DNA from 4 places in the Paenibacillus polymyxa M1 genome. Region 2 is predicted to be linked to each of the others. Evidence: a T-box and tRNA genes for the amino acid it is inferred to sense, from the RefSeq annotation. Region 2 holds a T-box; the other regions hold tRNA genes.
The links. The T-box of region 2 lies ahead of metG (methionine--tRNA ligase). A T-box ahead of a tRNA ligase gene usually reads a tRNA of that ligase, here a tRNA-Met.
Positions count from the first base shown of each region.

Region 1: it has a tRNA-Met gene. The T-box ahead of metG (methionine--tRNA ligase) is inferred to sense a tRNA for this amino acid. The anticodon was not compared.
Region 3: it has a tRNA-Met gene. The T-box ahead of metG (methionine--tRNA ligase) is inferred to sense a tRNA for this amino acid. The anticodon was not compared.
Region 4: it has a tRNA-Met gene. The T-box ahead of metG (methionine--tRNA ligase) is inferred to sense a tRNA for this amino acid. The anticodon was not compared.

Region 1 is NC_017542.1:4,834,207-4,841,802, reverse strand. Features, by position in the region: rRNA gene PPM_RS21920 (23S ribosomal RNA) at 1-1,463, shown strand, start outside; tRNA gene PPM_RS21915 (tRNA-Asn) at 1,529-1,604, shown strand; tRNA gene PPM_RS21910 (tRNA-Ser) at 1,608-1,699, shown strand; tRNA gene PPM_RS21905 (tRNA-Glu) at 1,717-1,788, shown strand; tRNA gene PPM_RS21900 (tRNA-Val) at 1,847-1,922, shown strand; tRNA gene PPM_RS21895 (tRNA-Met) at 1,948-2,024, shown strand; tRNA gene PPM_RS21890 (tRNA-Asp) at 2,040-2,116, shown strand; tRNA gene PPM_RS21885 (tRNA-Phe) at 2,152-2,224, shown strand; tRNA gene PPM_RS21880 (tRNA-Thr) at 2,247-2,322, shown strand; tRNA gene PPM_RS21875 (tRNA-Tyr) at 2,327-2,412, shown strand; tRNA gene PPM_RS21870 (tRNA-Trp) at 2,420-2,493, shown strand; tRNA gene PPM_RS21865 (tRNA-His) at 2,511-2,583, shown strand; tRNA gene PPM_RS21860 (tRNA-Gln) at 2,593-2,667, shown strand; tRNA gene PPM_RS21855 (tRNA-Gly) at 2,674-2,745, shown strand; tRNA gene PPM_RS21850 (tRNA-Cys) at 2,757-2,831, shown strand; tRNA gene PPM_RS21845 (tRNA-Leu) at 2,843-2,921, shown strand; gene PPM_RS21830 (MarR family transcriptional regulator) at 4,783-5,304, shown strand; gene sufC (Fe-S cluster assembly ATPase SufC) at 5,285-6,061, shown strand; gene sufD (Fe-S cluster assembly protein SufD) at 6,109-7,392, shown strand; gene sufB (Fe-S cluster assembly protein SufB) at 7,436-7,596, shown strand, end outside.
Region 2 is NC_017542.1:3,525,517-3,533,112, forward strand. Features, by position in the region: gene splB (spore photoproduct lyase) at 1-840, shown strand, start outside; gene PPM_RS15925 (cytochrome c biogenesis CcdA family protein) at 833-1,549, opposite strand; gene metG (methionine--tRNA ligase) at 1,719-3,737, opposite strand; T-box leader at 3,842-4,111, opposite strand; gene yidD (membrane protein insertion efficiency factor YidD) at 4,149-4,439, opposite strand; gene PPM_RS15940 (Fur family transcriptional regulator) at 4,441-4,932, opposite strand; gene PPM_RS15945 (copper amine oxidase N-terminal domain-containing protein) at 5,188-7,410, opposite strand.
Region 3 is NC_017542.1:577,266-584,861, forward strand. Features, by position in the region: rRNA gene PPM_RS02500 (16S ribosomal RNA) at 343-1,896, shown strand; rRNA gene PPM_RS02505 (23S ribosomal RNA) at 2,114-5,041, shown strand; rRNA gene rrf (5S ribosomal RNA) at 5,120-5,236, shown strand; tRNA gene PPM_RS02515 (tRNA-Ala) at 5,319-5,394, shown strand; tRNA gene PPM_RS02520 (tRNA-Asn) at 5,399-5,474, shown strand; tRNA gene PPM_RS02525 (tRNA-Ser) at 5,478-5,569, shown strand; tRNA gene PPM_RS02530 (tRNA-Glu) at 5,589-5,660, shown strand; tRNA gene PPM_RS02535 (tRNA-Val) at 5,670-5,745, shown strand; tRNA gene PPM_RS02540 (tRNA-Met) at 5,775-5,848, shown strand; tRNA gene PPM_RS02545 (tRNA-Asp) at 5,874-5,950, shown strand; tRNA gene PPM_RS02550 (tRNA-Thr) at 5,964-6,039, shown strand; tRNA gene PPM_RS02555 (tRNA-Tyr) at 6,044-6,129, shown strand; tRNA gene PPM_RS02560 (tRNA-Gln) at 6,232-6,306, shown strand; tRNA gene PPM_RS02565 (tRNA-Lys) at 6,311-6,386, shown strand; tRNA gene PPM_RS02570 (tRNA-Leu) at 6,399-6,479, shown strand; tRNA gene PPM_RS02575 (tRNA-Gly) at 6,490-6,564, shown strand; tRNA gene PPM_RS02580 (tRNA-Arg) at 6,570-6,646, shown strand; tRNA gene PPM_RS02585 (tRNA-Leu) at 6,659-6,738, shown strand; tRNA gene PPM_RS02590 (tRNA-Pro) at 6,746-6,822, shown strand; tRNA gene PPM_RS02595 (tRNA-Gly) at 6,830-6,900, shown strand.
Region 4 is NC_017542.1:457,592-465,187, reverse strand. Features, by position in the region: gene PPM_RS02065 (Crp/Fnr family transcriptional regulator) at 272-1,012, opposite strand; gene PPM_RS02060 (GAF domain-containing protein) at 1,311-1,760, shown strand; gene PPM_RS02055 (response regulator) at 1,904-2,557, shown strand; gene PPM_RS02050 (PAS domain-containing sensor histidine kinase) at 2,550-3,653, shown strand; tRNA gene PPM_RS02045 (tRNA-Gly) at 3,858-3,928, opposite strand; tRNA gene PPM_RS02040 (tRNA-Pro) at 3,938-4,011, opposite strand; tRNA gene PPM_RS02035 (tRNA-Arg) at 4,034-4,110, opposite strand; tRNA gene PPM_RS02030 (tRNA-Cys) at 4,137-4,207, opposite strand; tRNA gene PPM_RS02025 (tRNA-Gly) at 4,218-4,292, opposite strand; tRNA gene PPM_RS02020 (tRNA-Leu) at 4,299-4,386, opposite strand; tRNA gene PPM_RS02015 (tRNA-Lys) at 4,402-4,477, opposite strand; tRNA gene PPM_RS02010 (tRNA-Gln) at 4,482-4,556, opposite strand; tRNA gene PPM_RS02005 (tRNA-His) at 4,575-4,647, opposite strand; tRNA gene PPM_RS02000 (tRNA-Tyr) at 4,664-4,749, opposite strand; tRNA gene PPM_RS01995 (tRNA-Thr) at 4,755-4,830, opposite strand; tRNA gene PPM_RS01990 (tRNA-Phe) at 4,856-4,928, opposite strand; tRNA gene PPM_RS01985 (tRNA-Asp) at 4,979-5,055, opposite strand; tRNA gene PPM_RS01980 (tRNA-Met) at 5,081-5,154, opposite strand; tRNA gene PPM_RS01975 (tRNA-Val) at 5,165-5,240, opposite strand; tRNA gene PPM_RS01970 (tRNA-Glu) at 5,247-5,318, opposite strand; tRNA gene PPM_RS01965 (tRNA-Ser) at 5,350-5,441, opposite strand; tRNA gene PPM_RS01960 (tRNA-Met) at 5,445-5,518, opposite strand; tRNA gene PPM_RS01955 (tRNA-Asn) at 5,553-5,628, opposite strand; tRNA gene PPM_RS01950 (tRNA-Ala) at 5,633-5,708, opposite strand; tRNA gene PPM_RS01945 (tRNA-Ile) at 5,731-5,807, opposite strand; rRNA gene rrf (5S ribosomal RNA) at 5,842-5,958, opposite strand; rRNA gene PPM_RS01935 (23S ribosomal RNA) at 6,036-7,596, opposite strand, start outside.

The DNA of each region.
Region 1 (7,596 bases), 1.3 Mb from region 2:
TGAGCAATGGGGTGACGCAGTAGGGTAGTGACGCGGACTGATGGATGTCCGTCTAAGCAGTGAGGCTGGTGTGTAGGCAAATCCGCGCATCGTAAGGCTGGGCTGTGATGGGGAGCGAAAATTATAGTAGCGAAGGTCATGATCTCAGACTGCCAAGAAAAGCCTCTAGCCAGGAGAAGGTGCCCGTACCGCAAACCGACACAGGTAGGCGAGAAGAGAATTCTAAGGCGCGCGGAAGAACTCTCGTTAAGGAACTCGGCAAAATGACCCCGTAACTTCGGGAGAAGGGGTGCCTCGGTAGGGTGAATAGCCCGAGGGGGCCGCAGTGAAAAGGCCCAAGCGACTGTTTAGCAAAAACACAGGTCTGTGCGAAGCCGCAAGGCGAAGTATACGGGCTGACGCCTGCCCGGTGCTGGAAGGTTAAGGGGAGTGGTAAGCCTTCGGGCGAAGCTATGAACCGAAGCCCCAGTAAACGGCGGCCGTAACTATAACGGTCCTAAGGTAGCGAAATTCCTTGTCAGGTAAATTCTGACCCGCACGAATGGCGTAACGACTTGGGCGCTGTCTCAACGAGAGATCCGGTGAAATTTTAATACCTGTGAAGATGCAGGTTACCCGCGACAAGACGGAAAGACCCCATGGAGCTTTACTGCAGCTTGATATTGAATTTGGGTACGATCTGTACAGGATAGGTGGGAGCCGTAGAACTTTGAGCGCCAGCTTGAAGGGAGGCATCCTTGGGATACCACCCTGATCGTATCTAGGTTCTAACTTGGTACCGTGATCCGGTACGAGGACAGTGTCAGGTGGGCAGTTTGACTGGGGCGGTCGCCTCCTAAAGAGTAACGGAGGCGCCCCAAGGTTCCCTCAGAATGGTTGGAAATCATTCGAAGAGTGCAAAGGCAGAAGGGAGCTTGACTGCGAGACCTACAAGTCGAGCAGGGACGAAAGTCGGGCTTAGTGATCCGGTGGTACCGCATGGAAGGGCCATCGCTCAACGGATAAAAGCTACCCTGGGGATAACAGGCTTATCTCCCCCAAGAGTCCACATCGACGGGGAGGTTTGGCACCTCGATGTCGGCTCATCGCATCCTGGGGCTGAAGTAGGTCCCAAGGGTTGGGCTGTTCGCCCATTAAAGCGGTACGCGAGCTGGGTTCAGAACGTCGTGAGACAGTTCGGTCCCTATCTGTCGTGGGCGTAGGAAATTTGAGAGGAGCTGTCCTTAGTACGAGAGGACCGGGATGGACGTACCGCTGGTGTACCAGTTGTTCTGCCAGGAGCACCGCTGGGTAGCTATGTACGGAAGGGATAAGCGCTGAAAGCATCTAAGCGTGAAGCCCCCCTCAAGATGAGATTTCCCAGTATGTAAGACCCCTTGAAGACGACGAGGTAGATAGGTTGGGGGTGGAAGTGCAGTAATGCATGGAGCTGACCAATACTAATCGGTCGAGGGCTTATCCTAAGATAAAGCGCAATGAAGTTTCGGATCCAGTTTTCAGGGTGTAACCTTGAAACAAGTGTTAATATTCCCTGATAGCTCAGTTGGTAGAGCACTCGACTGTTAATCGAGTTGTCACAGGTTCGAGTCCTGTTCGGGGAGCCATATGGAGAGGTGTCCGAGTTGGCCGAAGGAGCACGATTGGAAATCGTGTAGGCGCCAAAAGCGTCTCGAGGGTTCGAATCCCTCTCTCTCCGCCAGAATTATTCTATAGCATGGCCCGTTGGTCAAGGGGTTAAGACACCTCCCTTTCACGGAGGTAACAGGGGTTCGAATCCCCTACGGGTCATAAAAAAAAGTTGCATTAAAAAGTTTGTTATGGTATAATATGAGAAGTGTTCCGTTGAGGAGGCTTAGCTCAGCTGGGAGAGCATCTGCCTTACAAGCAGAGGGTCGGGGGTTCGATCCCCTCAGCCTCCACCATTTGAAAATAAATACTTATTATTGTCGCGGGGTGGAGCAGTTCGGTAGCTCGTCGGGCTCATAACCCGAAGGTCGCAGGTTCAAATCCTGCCCCCGCAACCAATTTAAATCTATTATGGAACTGTGGTGTAGAGGCCTAACATGCCTGCCTGTCACGCAGGAGATCGCGGGTTCGAATCCCGTCAGTTCCGCCATTTAATGTATTACTTGATAAAGGGTCTTATTGTGAGGCTCGGTAGCTCAGTCGGTAGAGCAGAGGACTGAAAATCCTCGTGTCGGCGGTTCGATTCCGTCCCGAGCCACTTTTAATTGAATAGTTTTTGTGCCGGTGTAGCTCAATTGGTAGAGCAACTGACTTGTAATCAGTAGGTTGGGGGTTCAAGTCCTCTCGCCGGCACCATTTTGGAGGATTAGCGAAGTGGCCAAACGCATCAGACTGTAAATCTGCTCCCTTACGGGTTCGGTGGTTCGAATCCATCATCCTCCACCAGTTTTATAGGGGCATAGTTTAAAGGTAGAACAACGGTCTCCAAAACCGTTGGTGTGGGTTCAATTCCTGCTGCCCCTGCCATACAATTATTACTTGCGGCGGTCGTGGCGAAGTGGTTAACGCACCGGACTGTGACTCCGGCATTCGTGGGTTCAAGCCCCATCGGCCGCCCTTTCTTATTGGGGATTAGCCAAGCGGTAAGGCAACGGACTTTGACTCCGTCATGCATAGGTTCAAATCCTATATCCCCAGCCATCTTATGCGGACGTGGCTCAGCGGTAGAGCATCGCCTTGCCAAGGCGAGGGTCGCGGGTTCGATTCCCGTCGTCCGCTTTTTATACTCTGGCGCCATAGCCAAGTGGTAAGGCAAAGCTCTGCAAAAGCTTTATTCCCCAGTTCAAATCTGGGTGGCGCCTCCATAATTAAATATGCCGGCGTGGCGGAATGGCAGACGCGCTCGACTCAAAATCGAGTGGGAAACCGTGGAGGTTCGAGTCCTCTCGCCGGTATTAACTAAAAGAGTTCATTAGAGACATTCTCTAGTGAGCTTTTTTTATTTGAGCTTTAGTACCCCACTCATTGTTTGAGCTGAATGAGTTGTATTCCATATGCGAATAAATATTTGCCGTTGTTGCATAATCGCTGTGGCCTAACCATTCCTGAAACTTCTTTCATGCTTACCCCTAATACATCTACATAAATATACTCCAGGTATTCAAGACAATAAGAATTGTCAGAAGATAAGCGATAGAATTCCTGTTATTCCTTCATACGAATCAGAAGCTCATAGAACGTGTCCATCAGTAGCAGTATATGGCGACTGGCTTTATTCTTGGTTCGGTCCTTTTCAAGTTCAATATATCTACTATTCTAACTGCCCGATGTGGCGGTATGTTTAATATTAATAGTCCAATTTAATAAATCAATAGCCGACCATTTTAATCCTAGGACCTCGCTTCGGCTTAGCCCATAAAAGGCAGCCAGGATAACGGAAAGCTCAATTCTTTCGCCTCGGATTACTGCGAGGAGTTGATTCAGCTCCTCGGCATTGTAGAAGCTCACGACGTAATTGTTCTTTTTTGGGCTTTCAACTAAGTCAGGGAGATTCGCCACAATCAGCTTTATTTTCATGGCATACTGAAGGGCTCTGCAATGTTCGCGTGATAATGAATAACGGTATTGGCGCTGACACCTTGCACATTCATTTCATGGGAATACAAGTTCTGAAAATCCTCTGTAGTTAAATCATCAAGCAATACATCCCTTTCTCTCGGAAAAAGGATCTACGTGGCCTTTTAAGTGTCGGAATAGGAGATATAGGAGATAAGCCCGATGCTGTTTTTCATCATCTCTAGCCATCGAAGCATAAAGTCTGCGAACAGCCTTTTGCTATTAACGAATGGAGTAGCTGCTTTTACTCTTACGCATATCTTCGTTTTCAACCGCGAGTGCTTGTCCTTCCATATGATAATTCTTCCTGGCTTCCTGAAGCAAGATTTCGGTTCTTTTCTTGGTTCCTTTTATCTTAAGCCCCGTGGGGATCCATTTTGGTTATCGTTTACCATTCTCATCTTTACAGTTAGGCGGATGTCCCGTTGTGCTTTCTCCTCTTCCAACAACCCCAGAGGGTGAACCCGATCCTTTTTCAAATACCGGTTGAGCTTCGGAATGGATTTGCTACAAAAGTGGTAGCTGAATCCGCCGATGGATTGCTTTAGCGCCCAGAAGGTGTTTGATTTTGAAGCGGGCGGTATAAAGTTCGATAATCTAGATCGCCTCCAGTGTCAGATCGGTGCGGGTTAGAATGGAGCATCGCCTGTTCGGATTCACCAGCAAAAACCACAGTTTTTGCTATACTCTTTGACCCCATAACATATCCAGACACAGGTAACTGACGGATTATTCATTGCCATACATGCTCACGATAGCGTACTCAAACGCGGCGATACGGCTTTAAAACAGCTCGGCCAAGCACCACCTTTGTCCTCTTTTTACGATAGCGACCCTGGCCTGTGGCAGGTGTACCATGACGTTCAATAGGCCACGGTATTGGACTTGGCTTCGGTTACCAGAACCATCCGGGTGCTGCCGAATGGGTTCCATTGATCAATCCTCGCAAAGCAGGATTGATCAGAGGTATACAAGACCATTTCTGGGACGTGCCATAGTCAAAACACAGCATGAGGCCGATGACAATGACAACAAACCCATGAAAAACGCCTCCAAAATTGCGTCACATTTAACACAATTGATATTGATTATCAATATCAATTGTGTTAATATAATTTTGTTTACTAGTGAACAAAATATAATCTAATGGTGACACTGAACTTGATCTGCAACTACTACAAGAGAGGGGAGATTGGGAAATTGGAGTTTCAAAATCATTTTAAAGGTCATCTTTACGAGCAATATATTAAAATGCTACATCTGAATGAGCTGTATACTGAACAAGAAATTAACTCGTTTCGGCAACAGGCTAGAAAGTACCAGATTGACATGCTCTCCAATAATATTACTAGTGTACACGTTATTGATTGCATTGGTGATTATGAACCGATAAATCATACCGGGATTGTGGAGAAGATGGGGTTGTCCAAAGCTAGCATTACTAAAATTAGTGCAAAGCTGCTGGAAATGGGCTTCATTATGAGAAGCCAACTGAACAGCAATCGTAAGGAGATTTACTTTAGTTTAACGGATAAGGGAAGACACGTTTATCATTTGCATAAAGAACTGCACAAAGAAAAAGAAGAAAGATTTTACCAATTCATTGAATCCTATTCAGAGGTTGAGCTGCAGACTATTGGAAAATTTATGAGTGATTTGGTGGCGCGTGCCGAAGAATACTCCGAAGGGAAGTTTAAGATAAATGACGACATTAAAGATTGAGAAATTAAGATCCAAGATTGAAGGGAAAGAAATTTTAAAAGGGCTCACACTGGAGATTCATGGCGGAGAGATTCATGCGATTATGGGGCCTAATGGGACGGGAAAAAGTACATTGGCTTCAGCTTTAATGGGCCATCCCAAATATGAGGTTACTGGCGGTAAGGTGACATTGGACAATGAAGACCTTCTGGAGATGGAGGTGGATGAGCGTGCCCAGGCAGGTTTGTTCCTCGCTATGCAATACCCAAGTGAAATTGCTGGCGTGACCAACTCGGATTTTCTCAGAACTGCCATCAATGCACGGCGTGAAGAAGGTGATGAGATATCCTTAATCCGTTTTATCCGTGAAATGGAGAGCAAAATGAAGGGGCTGGAGATGAACCCGGAATTTATGCATCGTTATTTGAATGAGGGATTCTCTGGCGGTGAAAAAAAGCGGAATGAGATTTTGCAAATGATGCTGCTTGAACCCAAGTTTGTGATCCTGGATGAAGTGGACTCAGGGCTTGATATTGATGCACTGCGTATTGTGGCCAATGGCGTAAATGAGATGCGCAGCCCGGATAGAGGCTTTTTAATCATCACCCATTATCAACGACTGTTGAATTATATTACCCCGGATTTTGTGCATGTCATGATGCAAGGCCGGATAGTTAAATCTGGCGGTCCGGAGCTTGCCCACCGTTTGGAGGCTGAAGGGTACGATTGGGTGAAGGAGGAACTTGGGATTACGGATGAGACGGTAAGTGAAGCTTAAAAGCCGGAGAGGAGGAACAGCACGTGGATATACAAGCTAGAGTTTCAATGAATGTGGACGATTTACGCGCATGGTCAAGCGCTAAGGATGAACCTCGTTGGCTGATTGAACGCCGCGTTCACGCACTCGAACTGGCAGGGACGCTGGAGTTGCCTAAAGTGGAGAAAATCAATCTTGAAAAATGGGATATCTACGAAAGTGGAGATTACAAAGCTGAGAATGCGTGGTCTAGTTTGGAGGAAGCGCCGGAGGTTGTTCGAGGTTTGGTTGCTTCTCCGGTGAAAGGCGGACTAATCGTTCAGTTCAACTCGGATGTAGTGTATACGAAATTGTCCGAGAGCTTAGCCGCCCAGGGAGTCATTTTAACGGATCTGCATACTGCGGCAAATGAGCACGAGGAGCTGGTTCAACGTTATCTCTTTCAGGCAGTGAAGCCGGAAGAACATCGTTTATCTGCTGCACACAGTGCCTTATGGAGTGGTGGCGTTTTTCTATATGTCCCAGACGGTGTAGAGGTTGAAGCACCTATTCAAGCGATCTTTATTAACGATACAAGCGGTGTGTGTTTTGCTCCTCACGTCTTAATTGTGGCAGGGAGCAACAGCAAGATTACTTATGTGGATAATTGTGTATCGAGTCGTGATGATGTCAAGGTATTGCATAACAGTGTGACGGAGGTCTTCGCGGGGGCGGGCTCAAAGGTGCAAGTAGCTTCGGTTCATCAGCTTGCTGCAACTACAACAGATTTCACCCAGCGACGGGCGGTCGTTCTTGCTGATGGGGGTGTGGAGTGGATTATCGGTGAGATGAACAATGGTTATACCGCCAGCGATACCAAGACTTTGCTACAAGGCAACGGGGCGGTCTCCGACAATAAGGTGATTGCTATTGGCACGGGCAATCAAAAATCGAGCTATACAACTCAAGCTCAGCATTTTGGCAGAAGCTCGGTAAGCCAGATGATTACGCGTGCAGTCATGCTTGAAGAAGCTACGGCCATTATCAACGGCATTACAAAGATTGAAAAAGGTGCAACCCATTGTGATGGTCAGCAAACAGAACGCGTGCTTATGCTAAGTCCTAAAGCTCGCGGCGATGCCAATCCGATCCTGCTGATAGATGAGGATGATGTAACCGCGGGTCATGCTGCATCCGTGGGGCAAGTAAATGCAGAGCAATTCTATTATCTGATGTCGCGCGGGATATCACGGAGTGAAGCCGAACATCTTGTTATTTTTGGATTTCTCGCTCCTGTCATTTCGGAGATCCCGCTGGAAGGTGTTCGCAGTCGCCTAAAAGATTTAGTGGAAAGCAAACTCGGCAGATCATAGCAAATCAAAATGAATCTTGAAAGGTTAAAAAGGAGTGATACTAATGGCAAAAAAAGCACCAGATATGGGCGAATATAAATATGGGTTTCGCGACAAGCACCAGTCTATTTTTCAATCTGGAAAAGGTCTGACGGAAGAGATTGTCCGGGAAATTTCCCGGATCAAGGAAGAGCCGGAGTGGATGCTCAATTTTCGGTTGAAAGC
Region 2 (7,596 bases):
CTGGTTGTCGGAATCCGTAAAACATTAACTTTTGACCAATCCAAACCCTCTGCCGAATATGCCATCCCTATTTCGACCGGCTGCATGGGGCACTGTCACTACTGTTATTTACAAACAACCTTGGGAGCGAAACCTTATATTCGCATCTATGTCAACACTGACGATATCATATCAGCAGCTAAAGGCTATATCGAGGAGCGAGTGCCTGAAATTACTCGTTTTGAAGCAGCTTGTACCTCTGATCCGGTTGGTTTGGAGCATATCACCGAATCGCTTGGAGACTTGATTCGTTTCATGGCAGATGAGGAATTTGGCCGACTTCGTTTTGTTACTAAATATCATCATGTGGATCCATTGCTGGATATTAAACATAATGGTCATACTCGCATCCGCTTTAGCATTAATTCCGATTATGTTATTAAACAGTTTGAACCTGCAACTTCGCGCTTCGAGGAACGTATTGAAGCAGCGGGCAAAATCGCACGGGCCGGTTATCCGCTGGGATTCATCATTGCACCCATCATTTGGTATGACGGCTGGGAAGCAGGTTACGGAGAGCTGCTGCGTAGATTGGGAGAAACCTTGCCCCAGCATGCTACAAAGGATCTGACATTCGAACTAATTCAGCATCGCTTTACCAAAACATCCAAAGCGGTTATCGAGAAGCGTTACCCGAAAACCAAACTGGAAATGGACATAGAGAAACGTAAGAAAAAATGGGGCCGCTGGGGACAGAATAAATATGTTTATCCTGATGAACAGCAAAATGCACTGCGGGAATTTATTACTGAACGCATTTTTGAACATTTTCCTTTAAGTCGTATTGAATATTTCACATAACTAGCATCCAATCCGGGGTAATCCGTTGTAAAAAAAGCGTTACATCTGTCATATGATCCGTTACCAACAAAACGCCGGTGATCACAAGTAACATGCCACCTATTTGGAGAAGTATGGAAGTATAACGGGACGATAACTTAACAGAGCCTGCCAGCAAAGCCAATATAAAAAACGGAATCGCAAAACCAAGCGCGTAGCCAGTAATCAACTTGAACCACATGTGATGCTCTACCGCTGCCAAAGCGATAATAGCTGTTAGCATAGGACCGATACAGGGGGACCAGCCTGCCGCGAACCCAATTCCGATTACAAAGGAACCGGCGTATCCGGCAGGCTTCCATGTCCAGCGCAGCTTATGCTCTCTCATTAGAAACAATGGACGGACGAAACCAAGAGATACCAGACCCATGAGTATAATAAGCAGCCCTGCTACGATTCTTAGCGTATCCCCATAATTGGCAAACCATTCTCCAAGTAACCCGACACTTGCCCCCAGTGAATAGAAAACAACCGAAAAGCCTAATACAAAAGCAAGTGTGTGCCCCATGGTACGATAGCGAATTTCTGCCTTGTGCCGTCCTTCAGCCAGTTCACGTGCCGACATTCCTGTTATATACGATAAATATGATGGATATAGTGGCAAGCAGCACGGTGAAAAAAAAGAAACCAGTCCGGCAACGATGGCCAACCCGGCGTTGACATCTGACATCATTATTTCCTCCCACCTGTCTTAGTGAACACGCAGAGCAGATACAAGCCCTGCCTACTAAAACATACGTATAGACAGAGAAAAATATGATGCAAGCCAAAAAGCGTATGCCTGGGGAGAATAACACCCAAGCATACGCTTTTTACGTTCTTTTATTTTACATAGCCTCTTATTTTACAATTGCACCATTCGGCATACCTTCCGGTACAGTGGCCAATGTAAGCTGATCCCCATGTGATGCTGCCAAAATCATACCCTGCGACAGCTCACCCCGAAGTTTTACTGGCTTAAGATTTGTGACACAGATCACCTTGCGTCCAATCATATCTTCAGGTGTATAAAATTTCGCAATTCCCGATACCACCTGCCGCTGCTCATAGCCAAGATCGAGCTGTAGCTTTAACAGTTTATCAGCCTTCTTCACAGGCTCACAGGCGACAACCTGAGCAACGCGCAGCTCTACCTTGGCAAAATCCTCAATGCCAATCTCTTCTTTCGCCTCTGGTGCTTCCTGGCTCGCCTTAGATGCATTCAGCGGTTGAGCTTGTGTCGCAGCTTCCTCCGGTTTCTTACCTCCAGTCATTGCTTCTACAATAAAAGCAACCTCTTGCTCAGAGTCCAGACGAGGGAAGATCGGATTCCCTTTAACCAACTGCGTTCCTTCTGGAATACGCCCAAATTGCTTACCGCTATCCCATGTAGTCAGCTCTCCTTGACGAATACCGAGTTGTTCCCAAATTTGGTGAGGCGCACGTGTCAAGAAAGGCTGAAGTAAAATGGAAGCAATACGCAAGCTTTCTACCAAATGCACCATAACAGATGCCAATTCGCTACGTTTTTCCTCATCCTTAGCCAGATTCCACGGTTGAGTCTCGTCAATATACTTGTTGCTGCGGCTAATAAATTGGCTAATCGCCGTTAAAGCCACGGAAAATTCCATATTTTCCATAGCTTCTTCAACTTTACTATAAGTCGATGTCGCCATATCTACCAAAGCTGCGTCGAATGAGGTAACATTGGCTTCATAAGCGGGAACTTTACCGTCAAAATATTTGTCTACCATCGCTACAGTACGATTCAACAAGTTGCCCAGATCATTGGCCAAATCTGAATTTACACGATCTACAAAACTTTCAGGTGTGAATGTTCCATCCGCTCCAAATGGCACCTCGCGCAGCAAGTAGTACCGAAGTTGATCCAGACCATAACGGTCAATCAACGTTACCGGGTCTACCACATTGCCTTTAGATTTCGACATTTTACCATCTTTCATGAGTAACCAACCATGTGCAAATACTTTTTTAGGCAACGGAAGATCCAGTGCCATCAGCATGATTGGCCAATATATCGTGTGGAACCGTACAATCTCTTTACCTACGATATGCACATTTGCTGGCCAAAATTTATCGTACAGCTCAGTATTAGAAGAGCCATACCCCAAGGCTGTGATGTAGTTGGAAAGTGCGTCAATCCACACGTATACGACATGCTTCGGGTCCCCCTTAACCTTAACTCCCCAATCAAACGTTGTACGGGAAACAGCCAGATCCTCTAGCCCCGGCTTGATGAAGTTGTTAATCATTTCTTTTTTCCGGGATTCCGGTTGGATAAACTGCGGGTTCTCTTCATAAAATTGCAGCAACCGATCAGCATACTTGCTCATGCGGAAAAAGTAGCTCTCTTCCTTGACTAGTTCTACAGGGTGTCCACTATCTGGGCTCTTACCTCCAGTGACATTGCCTTCAGCGTCCTTCACTACGTCAACGAGTTGAGTTTCTGTGTAGTAAGTCTCGTCAGGAATGCTGTACCAACCTTCATATTCTCCCTTGTAAATATCGCCTTGTTTTAATAAACGATCAAAGATTTCCTGTACGACAGCCTTATGACGTTCCTCCGTAGTACGGATAAAATCGTCATTGGAAATGTCAAGCTTCCGCCACAGGTCTTGGATACCTGCCACAATGTCATCTACGAAACGTTGCGGCGTTTTCCCAGCTGCACTTGCCTTTTGCTCAATCTTCTGACCATGCTCATCCGTTCCTGTCAAATAACGAACCTCATAGCCCCGTAGCCTCTTATAGCGAGCCATCGCATCACCCGCTACCGTCGTGTAGGCATGACCTATATGTAGCTTGTCACTGGGATAATAGATCGGTGTTGTAATGTAAAATGTGTTCTCACTAGACATGTATGTTCCTCCTGTTTTGTTCACGGCTGCAAAAGATTTGCTACCATGATAGGTACTCCAATTCATGAATTAGACACAAATTGGCACAAAAAAGACCCCCGTCCCTATGGGACGAGAGTCACCTCACGCGTTACCACCCAAATTCCCTGTACCTTCGCAGAATACAGGCTTCACCGGTCACATCTGACCGCCCATTAACGCTGGATCACGCCTCCTCCTTACGATTGCCTCTTGAACACAGCTTCACTATGGCAAATACGCTCGAAAAAGGTTCCTCCAGGACCATATTCAGGCTTCACTCCAGACCGGTTTTCAGCTAACTCCGGCTCTCTGTACTGGACGACTTACCTTACTCATCCCTTCACAGGAAAACAATATTAACCAAAATATAACCAAATCGGCACGGCGCTGTCAAGTCAGACCCTTCTCGGTATGGGTAGCCAAACGATCTTTGTCAGACTTATCTACCCCCTTTTTTGCAGGAGGGACCAAATCTACGCCGCCGGGATGAAATGGATGGCATTTAGCTATACGCTTTGCAGCCAGCCATGAGCCTTTGAGTGCACCATGCACTTCTACCGCCTCCAGCGCGTACGCCGAACACGTCGGATAGAACCTGCAGGTAGCAGGTTTTAATGGTGAAATGTAAGCACGATAAAACTGAATCGGAGCCTGTACCACTCTACGTGTGGTGATTTTCATTTCAGTAGCCTCCGTGGCTGTGAGTGTGACTGCTCGTCTGTCTGAAACCCCCATCCGAATTACTTTCAGTATGCCCATTCTTCTGCTGGCAGTCTTTGCAATAACCAAAAATTTCAAACTTATGCTCGACGATTTGGAATTGATCTGTCGGATCTGTCATTTGCATTGGACAAAAAGAAATCGGCAATGTTTTCTGACAACTCAAGCAAATCATATGGTGGTGGTGGTGATGTTCATTACAGCTCACCTTGAACTTCATTCCATCCTCAAAAGATACCTGCTCCAGTACACCCAATTCCTGCATTACACGCAGATTGCGATAAACTGTATCAAAGCTAAGTCCGCTGTACTTCTTACCCATATATTCATAAACGTCTTTGGGGGACAGATACCCTTCATTCTCGGAAAATAACGTGGCCAACGTCTTGCGCTGATCTGTAATACGCAGCCCTTGAGCGGACATCGTTGCGATAATCTCATCCTTTGTCAGCATGCGTTTCACCCTCCCCTGTCTATAGTTTCAGGTTTTCTGATGCAGGCTTAGGCTTGCATCTATTCATTATACCACGATTAAAGTCAATATTATAAGAGATATTCGTGCTACTCATAAGAAAAAGACGTTCTCCAGTGCTGCAACCAAGTTCGCAACGGGAGAACGCCTATATTCTGCAAGTGACGTCGACTTTTAAAACGGTGAATGATGAGACTCAAGTGGTCTAAGCCGGTAAACAGCACCGGTTATTTCAAATTAATTTTTAATAGCTGGTAAAGGCATAACTACTACGGAAACTGGAAGATTACTACCAGCAGCTGCAGTGAAATACATCTCTACACTTTCCTCAATATGACCTGTACGATACAGTACACTCATTTCATTCGGAGCCCATACAGAACCATTTGTCGGTATACCCACAACCTGATTGTTAACCATCGCATAGCCGGAATATTCGCCTCCCCGCGGGTTAAACGTAATCAGTGAATATGGCGCTACATGGTCCAACTTAACCTTATATACAACACCAAAGTTACCGGCATTGGAAGCAGAAGAACCGTCCAGACCGTCGGTACCAATCAGGTTCGGGTCTACCTTATTATCACCAAGAACGATACGTTGAGCTGTTTTACCAACCTCTTCGGTATAATTGAGTGAAATATCCGAATTTGCGTACGTTCCACGGTTATGAATACCGTCCTTAGGCAGTTTTGCCAGAGTAGGCAACGCAGTCAACGGATCTACATTAGCATCTAGCACAACTACCGTGTATTGAATAGGTTGATCCGTGTACAGATCGGATAACAAAGAAATAACTTGTTTTTGCTTGATTTTTTGCGCGTTCAAATCTTGTAAAATAACACGGCTCTCACCCGGATTTAGAACTGTGCTGGAATGCTTGCTTCCATCCAACATAGATTGAAAGTACCTTTGAATCGAAACTTTACCCGCAGCTGTGGCAAACTCAGATGGTCCAGCAAAACCGGAATTTTCGACATTTATATTGGTAGGCGTGATATTGTTGTTGGTCGCAATCACGTACATCTTTACATCTCGACCCGTTTCATTGACATGATGGACAAGAATACGCGTACTGCCTGATCCTGTTTCCTGATACACGATACCATCCTGGAACACACGCTCTGGGCTGTTAGCACGGATCAATAGACGTGGGGAAGAAGTACTTGTCACTGGAATAGTAGCCATAGCAGGCACCTGACTGCCATCTACACTGTATTTATCACCATATGGCGTGAAAATTTTATTGAAATCATCTTCGTTGTACAGCAGTTCATTCGTAATTTTAATTGTTTCACTTTTGGTACCTGTTGCGCCATGCTTATCAGTCACGGTCAGTGTAATGGTTACATCACCTGGCTGGAAGAAGGCAAGTTTCTTGTTCTCCCAATCACGCTTAGTGATAGCATTCTCGTCGTCAGTACTCAGGTCGGTAATGGTGATTTTTTCACCCATCTTGTACTCTTTTTTATCTGTTGTAAACAGAGCCACTGGCGGCTGGTTTGGCGGTCTTACTGTAATTGTTACTGAGTAAGGATCACTCCAGTTCCCAGCAGAGTCAAGAACGGAATAGGTAACTACATATGTACCCGGCTCCTGAAATACGTCCTGCTTACCTTCCCAACGTTGGTTCACAATCGGAAGACCTGTAGGAGAAGATTCCTTAGTCAAATACGTAACTTGAGTTTCGCCCGCATAGATATCTTTTTGCTGAACCGTAAAAGAAGCTTTTGGTTTTTGATTCAAATCCATGATAACTTGTTTAGTTGTATTATTCACAGTATAAGGAATATTTAAGGCCTGTGTAATCGAGGTCAACGGTACCATAAATACGTTCTTTTGTTGGAAAGCCGGTCCCTTCATTTGTCTAGCTTCACCGTTAACCGTATAAACCTTGCTGTCTGTTTTGAAACGCAGGACATTTGTTCCTTGGGTGATTACGGTTTCTTTAGTGGCAGTGTCATAGCTAAACTGCAATCCGACACGACTGACAAGAGAACGGATAGCTACATAGGAAACTCCGTCTTTGACTGTCATCGGCTGAGTTGCTGTATATACCTGTCCGTTTTGTTCCATTTTAGCACTGTTCAAATACAAAATCAGTTGATTCGCATTCATGGATGTTGGAGCTCCACCAGGATTGGTAATCGTTCCGTCTCCACCGTATACATCATTGGTTACGTTCGATCCGTTAATAGTATCTGTAGGCAGACCAGTCAATGGATCATTGGATACACCTGTGTTATTAGGTGTTACCGTATTATTTTGTGTGCTTGTTCCATCTTGATCTCCGATACTATTCTGAACGCCGGAATCAGCAACATTGGTCTGAGCCTGCTGTGCGCTAACCGAATCGGTGGATTGAACAGTTGTTGATGCTGCTTCTGCTCCTACAGGGGCTACTGCAGCCACCTGAGCTACCGCCAGGACGGTGAGCATGGTCCATTTCTTGAAATTCATTGTCTGTCTCCTTCTATCCCCAAATTATTATCATTCCCGTGAAAAGTCATACTATTAGACGCGACAGTTGTCAAAAAGTTTCTGGAAATTTTGACGATCATGAAAAAAAGGGAACATTCTCCTGTGATTGCAAAAATTCAACAACAAAAAGCCGCCGTCCATCTGATCTGATGTGGCGGCGGCTTC
Region 3 (7,596 bases), 2.9 Mb from region 2:
AAATCGGTTGGCGGTTATTAATTGGAATTTTTTACAAGTTGTAATCAGTAAAGCTAAATGGTATATTATTTGAGCTGACAACAAAACAGCCGTTTCGAAAAAGAATAACTAGGGCGAAACAACCTTCGAAAAGAAGAAAAAAATAACCCTTGCATTTTTGAAATGAACATGATATGATCTTATAGCTGCTGAAAAATGCAGCGAAAAAGAATTTGATCTTTGAAAACTGAACAACGAGTGAGTAAATGATTTTGTTCGTAAAATCAAACAAGAGATATTTTTTATCTCGTCAGTTTCAAAATGAGCTAATCGCTCTTTCTATAAACCGACTTCGGTTGGTCTTTAATGGAGAGTTTGATCCTGGCTCAGGACGAACGCTGGCGGCGTGCCTAATACATGCAAGTCGAGCGGGGTTGTTTAGAAGCTTGCTTCTACATAACCTAGCGGCGGACGGGTGAGTAACACGTAGGCAACCTGCCCACAAGACAGGGATAACTACCGGAAACGGTAGCTAATACCCGATACATCCTTTTCCTGCATGGGAGAAGGAGGAAAGACGGAGCAATCTGTCACTTGTGGATGGGCCTGCGGCGCATTAGCTAGTTGGTGGGGTAAAGGCCTACCAAGGCGACGATGCGTAGCCGACCTGAGAGGGTGATCGGCCACACTGGGACTGAGACACGGCCCAGACTCCTACGGGAGGCAGCAGTAGGGAATCTTCCGCAATGGGCGAAAGCCTGACGGAGCAACGCCGCGTGAGTGATGAAGGTTTTCGGATCGTAAAGCTCTGTTGCCAGGGAAGAACGTCTTGTAGAGTAACTGCTACAAGAGTGACGGTACCTGAGAAGAAAGCCCCGGCTAACTACGTGCCAGCAGCCGCGGTAATACGTAGGGGGCAAGCGTTGTCCGGAATTATTGGGCGTAAAGCGCGCGCAGGCGGCTCTTTAAGTCTGGTGTTTAATCCCGAGGCTCAACTTCGGGTCGCACTGGAAACTGGGGAGCTTGAGTGCAGAAGAGGAGAGTGGAATTCCACGTGTAGCGGTGAAATGCGTAGAGATGTGGAGGAACACCAGTGGCGAAGGCGACTCTCTGGGCTGTAACTGACGCTGAGGCGCGAAAGCGTGGGGAGCAAACAGGATTAGATACCCTGGTAGTCCACGCCGTAAACGATGAATGCTAGGTGTTAGGGGTTTCGATACCCTTGGTGCCGAAGTTAACACATTAAGCATTCCGCCTGGGGAGTACGGTCGCAAGACTGAAACTCAAAGGAATTGACGGGGACCCGCACAAGCAGTGGAGTATGTGGTTTAATTCGAAGCAACGCGAAGAACCTTACCAGGTCTTGACATCCCTCTGACCGGTCTAGAGATAGGCCTTTCCTTCGGGACAGAGGAGACAGGTGGTGCATGGTTGTCGTCAGCTCGTGTCGTGAGATGTTGGGTTAAGTCCCGCAACGAGCGCAACCCTTATGCTTAGTTGCCAGCAGGTCAAGCTGGGCACTCTAAGCAGACTGCCGGTGACAAACCGGAGGAAGGTGGGGATGACGTCAAATCATCATGCCCCTTATGACCTGGGCTACACACGTACTACAATGGCCGGTACAACGGGAAGCGAAGCCGCGAGGTGGAGCCAATCCTAGAAAAGCCGGTCTCAGTTCGGATTGTAGGCTGCAACTCGCCTACATGAAGTCGGAATTGCTAGTAATCGCGGATCAGCATGCCGCGGTGAATACGTTCCCGGGTCTTGTACACACCGCCCGTCACACCACGAGAGTTTACAACACCCGAAGTCGGTGAGGTAACCGCAAGGAGCCAGCCGCCGAAGGTGGGGTAGATGATTGGGGTGAAGTCGTAACAAGGTAGCCGTATCGGAAGGTGCGGCTGGATCACCTCCTTTCTATGGAGAATCGTTTCCTGCAATGGAAACATTCAAATATGAAGCATAAGCTTCAAACTTACTCACTCGTTGCTCAGTTTTGAGGGTTCAAACTCTCGAATTGCACCTTGAAAACTGGATACCGAAACGAAATTGCGTTTTAGAATATTCCTTTAAGCTGATCTTGTGTAAACAAGTGAAATAAAGGTAGCATATCGTATTTACAATGTAGATACTAGGTTAAGCTACAAAGAGCACACGGAGGATGCCTAGGCGCCAGGAGCCGACGAAGGACGTGGCGAACAACGATAAGGCCTCGGGGAGCTGTAAGCAAGCTTTGATCCGGGGATGTCCGAATGGGGAAACCCGGCTGTCTTCATCGACAGTCACTACTCACTGAATTCATAGGTGAGTGAGAGGCAGACCAGGGGAACTGAAACATCTAAGTACCCTGAGGAAGAGAAAACAATAGTGATTCCGTCAGTAGCGGCGAGCGAACGCGGATTAGCCCAAACCAAGGAGCTTGCTCCTTGGGGTTGTGGGACGTCTCACATGGAGTTACAAAGGAACCGGTTAGATGAAGAGGTCTGGAAAGGCCCGCCAGAGAAGGTAAAAGCCCTGTAGTTCAAAACTTGTTCTCTCCGAGACGGATCCCGAGTAGTGCGGGGCACGTGAAACCCCGTATGAATCCGGCAGGACCATCTGCCAAGGCTAAATACTCCCTGGCGACCGATAGTGAAGCAGTACCGTGAGGGAAAGGTGAAAAGCACCCCGGAAGGGGAGTGAAATAGATCCTGAAACCGTGTGCTTACAAGAAGTCAGAGCCCGATCTATGGGTGATGGCGTGCCTTTTGTAGAATGAACCGGCGAGTTACGTTCCCGTGCAAGGTTAAGGTGAAGAGCTGAAGCCGCAGCGAAAGCGAGTCTGAATAGGGCGACTGAGTACGTGGACGTAGACCCGAAACCGGGTGATCTACCCCTGTCCAGGGTGAAGGTGCGGTAACACGCACTGGAGGCCCGAACCCACGCATGTTGAAAAATGCGGGGATGAGGTGGGGGTAGCGGAGAAATTCCAATCGAACCCGGAGATAGCTGGTTCTCCCCGAAATAGCTTTAGGGCTAGCCTCGGAAAGAAGAATCGTGGAGGTAGAGCACTGATTGGGTGCGGGGCCCGCAAGGGTTACCAAGCTCAGTCAAACTCCGAATGCCATAGATTTAGTTCCGGGAGTCAGACAGTGAGTGCTAAGATCCATTGTCGAAAGGGAAACAGCCCAGACCATCAGCTAAGGTCCCCAAGTGTGTGTTAAGTGGGAAAGGATGTGGAGTTGCACAGACAACCAGGATGTTGGCTTAGAAGCAGCCACCATTGAAAGAGTGCGTAATAGCTCACTGGTCGAGTGACTCTGCGCCGAAAATGTAACGGGGCTAAACACACCACCGAAGCTATGGCTTGATGCTTTGCATCAGGGGTAGGGGAGCGTTGAATGCGGGTTGAAGGTGTACCGGAAGGAGCGCTGGACTGCATTCAAGTGAGAATGCCGGTATGAGTAACGAAAAGATCTGTGAGAATCAGATCCGCCGAAAGCCTAAGGGTTCCTGAGGAAGGTTCGTCCGCTCAGGGTAAGTCGGGACCTAAGGCGAGGCCGATAGGCGTAGTCGAAGGACAACAGGTCGAAATTCCTGTACCACCGTAATCCGTGATGAGCAATGGGGTGACGCAGTAGGGTAGTGACGCGGACTGATGGATGTCCGTCTAAGCAGTGAGGCTGATGTGTAGGCAAATCCGCACATCGTAAGGCTGGGCTGTGATGGGGAGCGAAAATTATAGTAGCGAAGGTCATGATCTCAGACTGCCAAGAAAAGCCTCTAGCCAGGAGAAGGTGCCCGTACCGCAAACCGACACAGGTAGGCGAGAAGAGAATTCTAAGGCGCGCGGAAGAACTCTCGTTAAGGAACTCGGCAAAATGACCCCGTAACTTCGGGAGAAGGGGTGCCTCGGTAGGGTGAATAGCCCGAGGGGGCCGCAGTGAAAAGGCCCAAGCGACTGTTTAGCAAAAACACAGGTCTGTGCGAAGCCGCAAGGCGAAGTATACGGGCTGACGCCTGCCCGGTGCTGGAAGGTTAAGGGGAGTGGTAAGCTCTTCGGAGCGAAGCTATGAACCGAAGCCCCAGTAAACGGCGGCCGTAACTATAACGGTCCTAAGGTAGCGAAATTCCTTGTCAGGTAAATTCTGACCCGCACGAATGGCGTAACGACTTGGGCGCTGTCTCAACGAGAGATCCGGTGAAATTTTAATACCTGTGAAGATGCAGGTTACCCGCGACAAGACGGAAAGACCCCATGGAGCTTTACTGCAGCTTGATATTGAATTTGGGTACGATCTGTACAGGATAGGTGGGAGCCGTTGAATCTTGAGCGCCAGCTTGAGAGGAGGCATCCTTGGGATACCACCCTGATCGTATCTAGGTTCTAACTTGGTACCGTGATCCGGTACGAGGACAGTGTCAGGTGGGCAGTTTGACTGGGGCGGTCGCCTCCTAAAGAGTAACGGAGGCGCCCCAAGGTTCCCTCAGAATGGTTGGAAATCATTCGAAGAGTGCAAAGGCAGAAGGGAGCTTGACTGCGAGACCTACAAGTCGAGCAGGGACGAAAGTCGGGCTTAGTGATCCGGTGGTACCGCATGGAAGGGCCATCGCTCAACGGATAAAAGCTACCCTGGGGATAACAGGCTTATCTCCCCCAAGAGTCCACATCGACGGGGAGGTTTGGCACCTCGATGTCGGCTCATCGCATCCTGGGGCTGAAGTAGGTCCCAAGGGTTGGGCTGTTCGCCCATTAAAGCGGTACGCGAGCTGGGTTCAGAACGTCGTGAGACAGTTCGGTCCCTATCTGTCGTGGGCGTAGGAAATTTGAGAGGAGCTGTCCTTAGTACGAGAGGACCGGGATGGACGTACCGCTGGTGTACCAGTTGTTCCGCCAGGAGCACCGCTGGGTAGCTATGTACGGAAGGGATAAGCGCTGAAAGCATCTAAGCGTGAAGCCCCCCTCAAGATGAGATTTCCCAGTATGTAAGACCCCTTGAAGACGACGAGGTAGATAGGTTGGGGGTGGAAGTGCAGTAATGCATGGAGCTGACCAATACTAATCGGTCGAGGGCTTATCCTAAAGATAAGGCGCAATGAAGTTTCGGATCCAGTTTTCAGGGTGTAACCTTGAAGTTAGAATTTGCGAGGCAAATTCATGTTTGGTGGCGATAGCGGAGGGGTTCCACACGTACCCATCCCGAACACGACCGTTAAGCCCTCCAGCGCCGATGGTACTTGGACCGCAGGGTCCTGGGAGAGTAGGACGCCGCCAAGCATAAGCCCCTTCTCTGGGGATTTTTTTTCGCCTGTAAGACTAACCTCTACATAATCAGAATTTTAATGGTTATTTCTAAGATGGGGCTATAGCTCAGCTGGGAGAGCGCCTGCCTTGCACGCAGGAGGTCAGGGGTTCGATCCCCCTTGGCTCCACCAATATTCCCTGATAGCTCAGTTGGTAGAGCACTCGACTGTTAATCGAGTTGTCACAGGTTCGAGTCCTGTTCGGGGAGCCATATGGAGAGGTGTCCGAGTTGGCCGAAGGAGCACGATTGGAAATCGTGTAGGCGCCAAAAGCGTCTCGAGGGTTCGAATCCCTCTCTCTCCGCCAGCTCTTATAATAGATATGTGGCCCGTTGGTCAAGGGGTTAAGACACCTCCCTTTCACGGAGGTAACAGGGGTTCGAATCCCCTACGGGTCATAGTAGTATGGAGGCTTAGCTCAGCTGGGAGAGCATCTGCCTTACAAGCAGAGGGTCGGGGGTTCGATCCCCTCAGCCTCCACCATTAATAATATTGAGAAGTACCTTCAATGTCGCGGGGTGGAGCAGTTCGGTAGCTCGTCGGGCTCATAACCCGAAGGTCGTAGGTTCAAATCCTGCCCCCGCAATTAATTTCCTGATGGAAATGCCTCTGGAACTGTGGTGTAGAGGCCTAACATGCCTGCCTGTCACGCAGGAGATCGCGGGTTCGAATCCCGTCAGTTCCGCCATTTAACTTAATATGCCGGTGTAGCTCAACTGGTAGAGCAACTGACTTGTAATCAGTAGGTTGGGGGTTCAAGTCCTCTCGCCGGCACCATTTTGGAGGATTAGCGAAGTGGCCAAACGCATCAGACTGTAAATCTGCTCCCTTACGGGTTCGGTGGTTCGAATCCATCATCCTCCACCAGTTTTATTATTATGGTGGTCGTGACGAATGGATTAACGTACCGAATTGTGGCTACGGCATTCGTGGGTCCAAGGCCCATTGATCGCCCTGTTAAATACATAATGGGGATTAGCCAAGCGGTAAGGCAACGGACTTTGACTCCGTCATGCATAGGTTCAAATCCTATATCCCCAGCCATTAAGAGCCATTAGCTCAGTTGGTAGAGCACCTGACTTTTAATCAGGGTGTCGAAGGTTCGAGTCCTTCATGGCTCACCATTATCATTGTATGCGCGTGTGGCGGAATTGGCAGACGCACTAGACTTAGGATCTAGCGTCTTTGACGTGGGGGTTCAAGTCCCTCCACGCGCATATTGTTTTTGCGGACGTGGCTCAGCGGTAGAGCATCGCCTTGCCAAGGCGAGGGTCGCGGGTTCGATTCCCGTCGTCCGCTCCATATTTGCGCCCTTAGCTCAGCTGGATAGAGCGTTTGACTACGAATCAAAAGGCCGGGAGTTCGAATCTCTCAGGGCGCGCCATTAATTTCATAAGCCGGTGTGGCGGAATTGGCAGACGCGCGCGACTCAAAATCGTGAGGGAAACCGTGGAGGTTCGAGTCCTCTCACCGGCATCTATTTCGGGATGTAGCTCAGCTTGGTAGAGCACCTGGTTTGGGACCAGGGGGTCGCATGTTCAAATCGTGTCATCCCGACCATTTTTTTGCGGGTGTAGTTCAATGGTAGAACTCCAGCCTTCCAAGCTGGTAGCGTGGGTTCGATTCCCATCACCCGCTTTATATAGATGAAAAAAGAGACGGCTTATGCCATCTCTTTTTTTTGTGCTTTTAAAAACCAGCGTGTCCTTAATCAATAAAGCTCAAGAGTTAGAACATTATAGTCTAAATCGATGATGGTTCTGCAGTTGTTATTATACTTCATGGATTTACACAGACTGGTTACTCATCGTCCTTACTAACCTAACATGCCCCGTTATTTGCCCCACTATTTTAAAACTCCTTTTCTAATTCAAGTCGCTCGGAGCTCCAATCTCCTAACTCGATAGCACGATTGTAGTTGTATGATTTCTCTGAAGATTTGATTTTTCTGGATCCGTCCCACTTTGAATAGAGTTGGCACGTACAAGTTTTTCCAGACCATTTCCTGGTTGTTTGGTTGTACGAATGCTGGAACGAAACGGAGTTATGGCATTACATTATTCCACATAAATCGCAGGAAGAAGAATAGGAAACTGGGGAATAATAGTTTCACCTCTAAAAACCGAATTTGGCCCAAAGGCCGAATATCGGTTTTTTTGTTTCATGAGTGCCAAGCCAACATTTTAAAGAAAATAAACGCTATGTTTTCAGAGTGATCAGTTTAGTTCTAATAGACGCTAGTGATCCACCGTTGCTAACTATTCTGCACGTGTGTTTATTTTCTAGGCTACTGATAACAGGATACGTTAAGTGTGTGATTATGAATCTTCTATA
Region 4 (7,596 bases), 2.8 Mb from region 2:
TGTTTTATTGTCAGCTCAAATAATATACCATTTTCAACTACAGAATACAACTTGTAATATTTTACAAATATCCAATATCTAAATTTTATTTACTAATAGTCAGTTATTTCAACATGTACTACTTTTTAAAAAAACTATATCGTTGATTTGCCGCTAAACGCGTCGTCGATTTTTTGATATTTATAATACTCGTTCCTTTTATTCGCTTATTGTCAGAAGACTTACAATTAGACGGAGTCTTTTAGCCCCCCGCCTAACGATGCTCATCATTTTATAACCTACAAATCTCATGGGCACATTGGCCATACGAAGGACAACAGCACATGGCACGCAACACCTTTAGGTCATGAATAACGATTTTTCCGTCTCTCGTATCCAAGGTTCCCTGCTCTTTTAGCGAGCTCAGCATCCGATTCACACTTTCGCGCGTTGCTCCAATCATCTCGCCCAGTTCGGAGTGACTTAGCTTCATGTTCAGTAAAATGCCATCCTTCACAGCTACACCACATGTATTACTTGCACGGATCAGTGTAGACGCTAGTGCCCCCGTTTTACCATACAACAGTAAGTCCCGAAACCGTGATTGCATAATTCGTTGCTTCATTGCCATCCACTGTATGAACTGAAGCGCCATTTCCCCGTTCTTAGACAGGAGAGACTCCAGGTCCTTAACAAGCACGACACCTAACTCACACACATCGGCTGTTTCTGCAGTACAACTATACTCTTCCCCATCTATCCCACTAAACTCCCCGATCAAATCGCCTTGGTGCTGAATAGTCAGAATCAATTCTTTACCGTCTTCTGTCGATTTACGGAGTTTAACATGACCCGAATGTATATAATAAAGCTGCTCCGCATCATCACCCTCTCGAAAAAGCATAACGCCTGCCTTTACCTTCTTCCACGACATAATATCTTTTAACAGCTCAAAATGCTCTTCCGTCAGAAAAAGCTGAATCCCCGTGCGCTGCGTTTCGTCCCTAAACCGTTCCATACAAGTGGCTTGCATATTAGCGTCCTCCTCGTGTTTACCTGATATCTTTATCATAATGTTTTGATTCCTGGGTTGTTATCGGGAGAACACCTGATTTTGCACCTCCCTACTCCCTGATTTGCAGTGATAAATATCACTTCCAGGATTATCTAACGCCCCATTTATCGCCCCGCCTCTTATTGATTACCCAGTCTAATGAAAAGTCAGTGTTTCCTGCGCCTATAGATCAGGGGGTTCCCTGAATTACTTTTGTACCTGTCGGAATTACAATAAGTTAGAGCTACAGTTGGTTAAGATAAAGGATGTGTCTTCTATGCTACAAATAACGGATGAAATGCGAAATGAACTGAACCAGTTGCGAGATCATGTTCATGGGGATCTCACTGCACTTGCATTTATGTCCAGGTCAGGGGGTAAGTTGCATTGGTATTATGCCTCCGGCAGCCGAAACAATCGCTATCGCCTTATCTCTTTTAAAGTCGGTCATGGGATTGCCGGGATGGCTGTTCGTCTGGGGCGTACCGTAACCGTTAGCGCTTTAATATCAGGCAGTATACGTTTACGTCAAGAATGTGCGCTTATGCTGGCCGAACAGTTACATTCTGCAGTAGCCATTCCCTTTTCCAGTACAGGAGACTTGCCAAACGGTGTGCTACTTGTTGGTAACCGTGAAGTGAGAACATTCACCGAATCTGATGTAGCCAAGGCCACTCAAGTCGCTCATCGCCTTGGCCAGCTATGTGCTCTCCCTCTCACTCCATAGATTGATATTTGAAGAAAAATAAAATTATAAATATAAGTGGACATGAACAGCTCATCTAACTATCTCTGTTGATTGAAATCCCTAAAATTTGCTATGATTATGACAAAACGCACGGTTTTTTTACCGTTCGAGGGGATGACTAATTGATTCGTATACTAGTAGTGGATGATCATGTTGTCGTACGTTCTGGCCTCATGGCCCTATTGGACGGCAAAAACGGTATTAAGGTAGTAGGAGATGCCGCAGACGGGGATGAAGCAATCCGCAAAGCGGTGGAGCTACAACCTGATGTCGTGCTCATGGATTTTAGTATGCCACCTGGCAAAGATGGCCTCACGGCAACCACCGAATTAAAAAAACAGTTGCCGGATACAGAAGTGCTTATTTTAACGATGCATGATGATGAGGAATATCTGTTCCGAGCCATTCAAGCCGGAGCATCTGGATATATTTTAAAAAGTGCACCTCATGAGGAATTACTCGCTGCCATCCAGTCTGTGGCCGAAGGCAGTGCCTATCTATACCCCAATGCAACCAAACGCCTGATGAGTGAATATCTGGACAAAATCAAACAAGAGGGCATTGCCGGACCGTATGAATCCCTGTCTGAGCGGGAAAAAGAGATCCTATCATGGGTAGCCAAAGGATATGCCAACAAGGAAATTGCCGAACACCTGGTGATTAGCGTCAAAACCGTAGAGTCCCACAAAAGCAACCTTATGGAGAAGCTTAACTTGAAAACACGGCCTGAGTTGGTCAAATTTGCACTGAAAAAGGGGTTGCTCCATTATGAATGAACCTTCTAACCCTTTACTGCAGCCCGCCTTTGGGGAGTCAACCGATAAACTACTGAATGATTTGGAAATTCATATACCAGATTCTCCTTTTCTCCATGTACTGCGTAGTTCTCTCCACCAGCTATCCAATCTTAAATTTGCTCTAGATACATCTTCCATCGTTGCTCTGACCGATCATCGAGGAATTATTCAGTACGTAAACGATAAGTTCTGTGAGATTTCGCAATATAGTCGTGAAGAATTGATCGGGCAGGATCATCGTCTCATTAATTCGGGCTATCATACTCGAGCCTTCATGAAGAACCTGTGGACTACGATCCGTTCTGGTGAGGTATGGCAGGGAGAAATACGAAATCGTGCTAAAGATAACAGCTACTACTGGGTAAATACTACGATTGTTCCATTTATGGACGAGGAAGGTAAACCCTATCAGTACTTAGCGATCCGTAATGAAGTAACAAAATTAAAAAAAGTAGAGGCAGAGCTTCAGACCATGATGACGCAAGTCATGCAAATACAGGAGGAAGAGCGTAAACGCTTTTCAAGAGAGCTTCATGATGGGATTGGTCAAAGCCTGTTTTCACTTATTATTCAACTAGATAGCCAACTAGCTGAACAGCCCAGTGCTACTCTGGAAAATCTACGTACACAGGTAACTGATATCATTAAAGATGTTCGTGGCTTAGCGTGGGAACTTCGTCCCTCAGTTCTGGATGATTTGGGTGTCGTACCGGCCCTAAGAACTTATATTGAAAATTTCTGTTCGCATTACGGAATCGAAGTGCATTTTCAATGTACTTTACGTAAACGCCTTGATATCCGAAAAGAAATAGCAATCTATAGAATTGTACAAGAAGCACTGACGAATGTGGCTAAATACGCAGATGTAGCAGAAGCATACGTTGATGTAGAGGATCAAGACGAAATAATAAAAGTAACTATTCGGGATGAGGGTATGGGCTTCTCTGGAGAATCCAAAGGAGAGGGAGTTGGATTGTTCAGCATGGAAGAACGAGCTAGAGGAGTAGGCGGCTTCATGAGCATGACTTCTGCTCCAAATCAGGGAACCTCCATCCAACTAACCATTCCAGTGTAAAATCTGTGCACTAGATCAGTTATCGGTGTATCCCCATGCAGGAACAGGAGAGATACACCGATGGCAAGCACTAACAATAGCCATCACTTTGTGGAATCTATGGAATATAAATGTACAAAAAAAAGAGAGAGCTCTGTCCCCAGACAGGCTCTCTTTATTTATAAGGTGTCACCACTGAGGCAACAAGAATCCGCTATAGCAAAAAGCGGGTGATGGGAATCGAACCCACGCTACCAGCTTGGAAGGCTGGAGTTCTACCATTGAACTACACCCGCAAATCAGTATCGGGATGACACGATTTGAACATGCGACCCCCTGGTCCCAAACCAGGTGCTCTACCAAGCTGAGCTACATCCCGACATTATACATTTTTTAAGAAATGGCGCGCCCTGAGAGATTCGAACTCCCGGCCTTTTGATTCGTAGTCAAACGCTCTATCCAGCTGAGCTAAGGGCGCATATTAAATTCCATAATGAGCAGTTAAGGCGCCACCCAGATTTGAACTGGGGATGAAGCTTTTGCAGAGCTTTGCCTTACCACTTGGCTATGGCGCCGTATGGATAATGGAGCGGACGACGGGAATCGAACCCGCGACCCTCGCCTTGGCAAGGCGATGCTCTACCGCTGAGCCACGTCCGCAAAATATGGTGCGGTCGAGAGGACTCGAACCTCCACGGGGGGTTAGCCCACACGGACCTGAACCGTGCGCGTCTGCCAATTCCGCCACGACCGCAAAATAATTTATAAATGGTGAGCCATGAAGGACTCGAACCTTCGACACCCTGATTAAAAGTCAGGTGCTCTACCAACTGAGCTAATGGCTCTTAATGGCTGGGGATATAGGATTTGAACCTATGCATGACGGAGTCAAAGTCCGTTGCCTTACCGCTTGGCTAATCCCCATTAAATTAAGAATCAAAGGGCGGCCGATGGGGCTTGAACCCACGAATGCCGGAGTCACAGTCCGGTGCGTTAACCACTTCGCCACGACCGCCATATGATTATAAAACTGGTGGAGGATGATGGATTCGAACCACCGAACCCGTAAGGGAGCAGATTTACAGTCTGATGCGTTTGGCCACTTCGCTAATCCTCCAAAAATGGTGCCGGCGAGAGGACTTGAACCCCCAACCTACTGATTACAAGTCAGTTGCTCTACCAATTGAGCTACACCGGCACATTACCAATTCCCACTTGAAAGGTGGCTCGGGACGGAATCGAACCGCCGACACGAGGATTTTCAGTCCTCTGCTCTACCGACTGAGCTACCGAGCCATATTTAATTTTATAACTATACCATATAGTTCGTACTATATGCATTTAAATGGCGGAACTGACGGGATTCGAACCCGCGATCTCCTGCGTGACAGGCAGGCATGTTAGGCCTCTACACCACAGTTCCAGAGGCATTTCCAATAGGAAATTAATTGCGGGGGCAGGATTTGAACCTACGACCTTCGGGTTATGAGCCCGACGAGCTACCGAACTGCTCCACCCCGCGATATAAAATATGGTGGAGGCTGAGGGGATCGAACCCCCGACCCTCTGCTTGTAAGGCAGATGCTCTCCCAGCTGAGCTAAGCCTCCATATTATGACCCGTAGGGGATTCGAACCCCTGTTACCTCCGTGAAAGGGAGGTGTCTTAACCCCTTGACCAACGGGCCTTACAAAATGAATTCTGATTTAATAAATTTATGGCGGAGAGAGAGGGATTCGAACCCTCGCACCACTTTCGCAGTCTAACCCCTTAGCAGAGGGTCCCCTTATAGCCACTTGGGTATCTCTCCGAGTAGCGGCAGAGGGGATCGAACCCCCGACCTCACGGGTATGAACCGTACGCTCTAGCCAGCTGAGCTACGCCGCCACCTTATATATAAAATTCAGAAGTATTAAAAATATGGCTCCCCGAACAGGACTCGAACCTGTGACAACTCGATTAACAGTCGAGTGCTCTACCAACTGAGCTATCAGGGAATATTGGTGGAGCCAAGGGGGATCGAACCCCTGACCTCCTGCGTGCAAGGCAGGCGCTCTCCCAGCTGAGCTATAGCCCCATACTTTTAGTCAATCTAGAAATGGTGGGCCTTAGTGGACTCGAACCACCGACCTCACCCTTATCAGGGGTGCGCTCTAACCAGCTGAGCTAAAGGCCCTAATTTATAATTTTATCATCCTTTAAAGGACTTTGCTTGGCGGCGTCCTACTCTCCCAGGACCCTGCGGTCCAAGTACCATCGGCGCTGGAGGGCTTAACGGTCGTGTTCGGGATGGGTACGTGTGGAACCCCTCCGCTATCGCCACCAAACATGAATTTGCCTCGCAAATTCTAACTTCAAGGTTACACCCTGAAAACTGGATCCGAAACTTCCTTGCGTCTTATCTTAGGATAAGCCCTCGACCGATTAGTATTGGTCAGCTCCATGCATTACTGCACTTCCACCCCCAACCTATCTACCTCGTCGTCTTCAAGGGGTCTTACGTATTGGGAAATCTCATCTTGAGGGGGGCTTCACGCTTAGATGCTTTCAGCGCTTATCCCTTCCGTACATAGCTACCCAGCGGTGCTCCTGGCGGAACAACTGGTACACCAGCGGTACGTCCATCCCGGTCCTCTCGTACTAAGGACAGCTCCTCTCAAATTTCCTACGCCCACGACAGATAGGGACCGAACTGTCTCACGACGTTCTGAACCCAGCTCGCGTACCGCTTTAATGGGCGAACAGCCCAACCCTTGGGACCTACTTCAGCCCCAGGATGCGATGAGCCGACATCGAGGTGCCAAACCTCCCCGTCGATGTGGACTCTTGGGGGAGATAAGCCTGTTATCCCCAGGGTAGCTTTTATCCGTTGAGCGATGGCCCTTCCATGCGGTACCACCGGATCACTAAGCCCGACTTTCGTCCCTGCTCGACTTGTAGGTCTCGCAGTCAAGCTCCCTTCTGCCTTTGCACTCTTCGAATGATTTCCAACCATTCTGAGGGAACCTTGGGGCGCCTCCGTTACTCTTTAGGAGGCGACCGCCCCAGTCAAACTGCCCACCTGACACTGTCCTCGCACCGGATCACGGTACCAAGTTAGAACCTAGATACGATCAGGGTGGTATCCCAAGGATGCCTCCCTTCAAGCTGGCGCTCAAAGTTCTACGGCTCCCACCTATCCTGTACAGATCGTACCCAAATTCAATATCAAGCTGCAGTAAAGCTCCATGGGGTCTTTCCGTCTTGTCGCGGGTAACCTGCATCTTCACAGGTATTAAAATTTCACCGGATCTCTCGTTGAGACAGCGCCCAAGTCGTTACGCCATTCGTGCGGGTCAGAATTTACCTGACAAGGAATTTCGCTACCTTAGGACCGTTATAGTTACGGCCGCCGTTTACTGGGGCTTCGGTTCATAGCTTCGCTCCGAAGAGCTTACCACTCCCCTTAACCTTCCAGCACCGGGCAGGCGTCAGCCCGTATACTTCGCCTTGCGGCTTCGCACAGACCTGTGTTTTTGCTAAACAGTCGCTTGGGCCTTTTCACTGCGGCCCCCTCGGGCTATTCACCCTACCGAGGCACCCCTTCTCCCGAAGTTACGGGGTCATTTTGCCGAGTTCCTTAACGAGAGTTCTTCCGCGCGCCTTAGAATTCTCTTCTCGCCTACCTGTGTCGGTTTGCGGTACGGGCACCTTCTCCTGGCTAGAGGCTTTTCTTGGCAGTCTGAGATCATGACCTTCGCTACTATAATTTTCGCTCCCCATCACAGCCCAGCCTTAACGATGTGCGGATTTGCCTACACATCAGCCTCACTGCTTAGACGGACATCCATCAGTCCGCGTCACTACCCTACTGCGTCACCCCATTGCTCATCACGGATTACGGTGGTACAGGAATTTCGACCTGTTGTCCTTCGACTACGCCTATCGGCCTCGCCTTAGGTCCCGACTTACCCTGAGCGGACGAA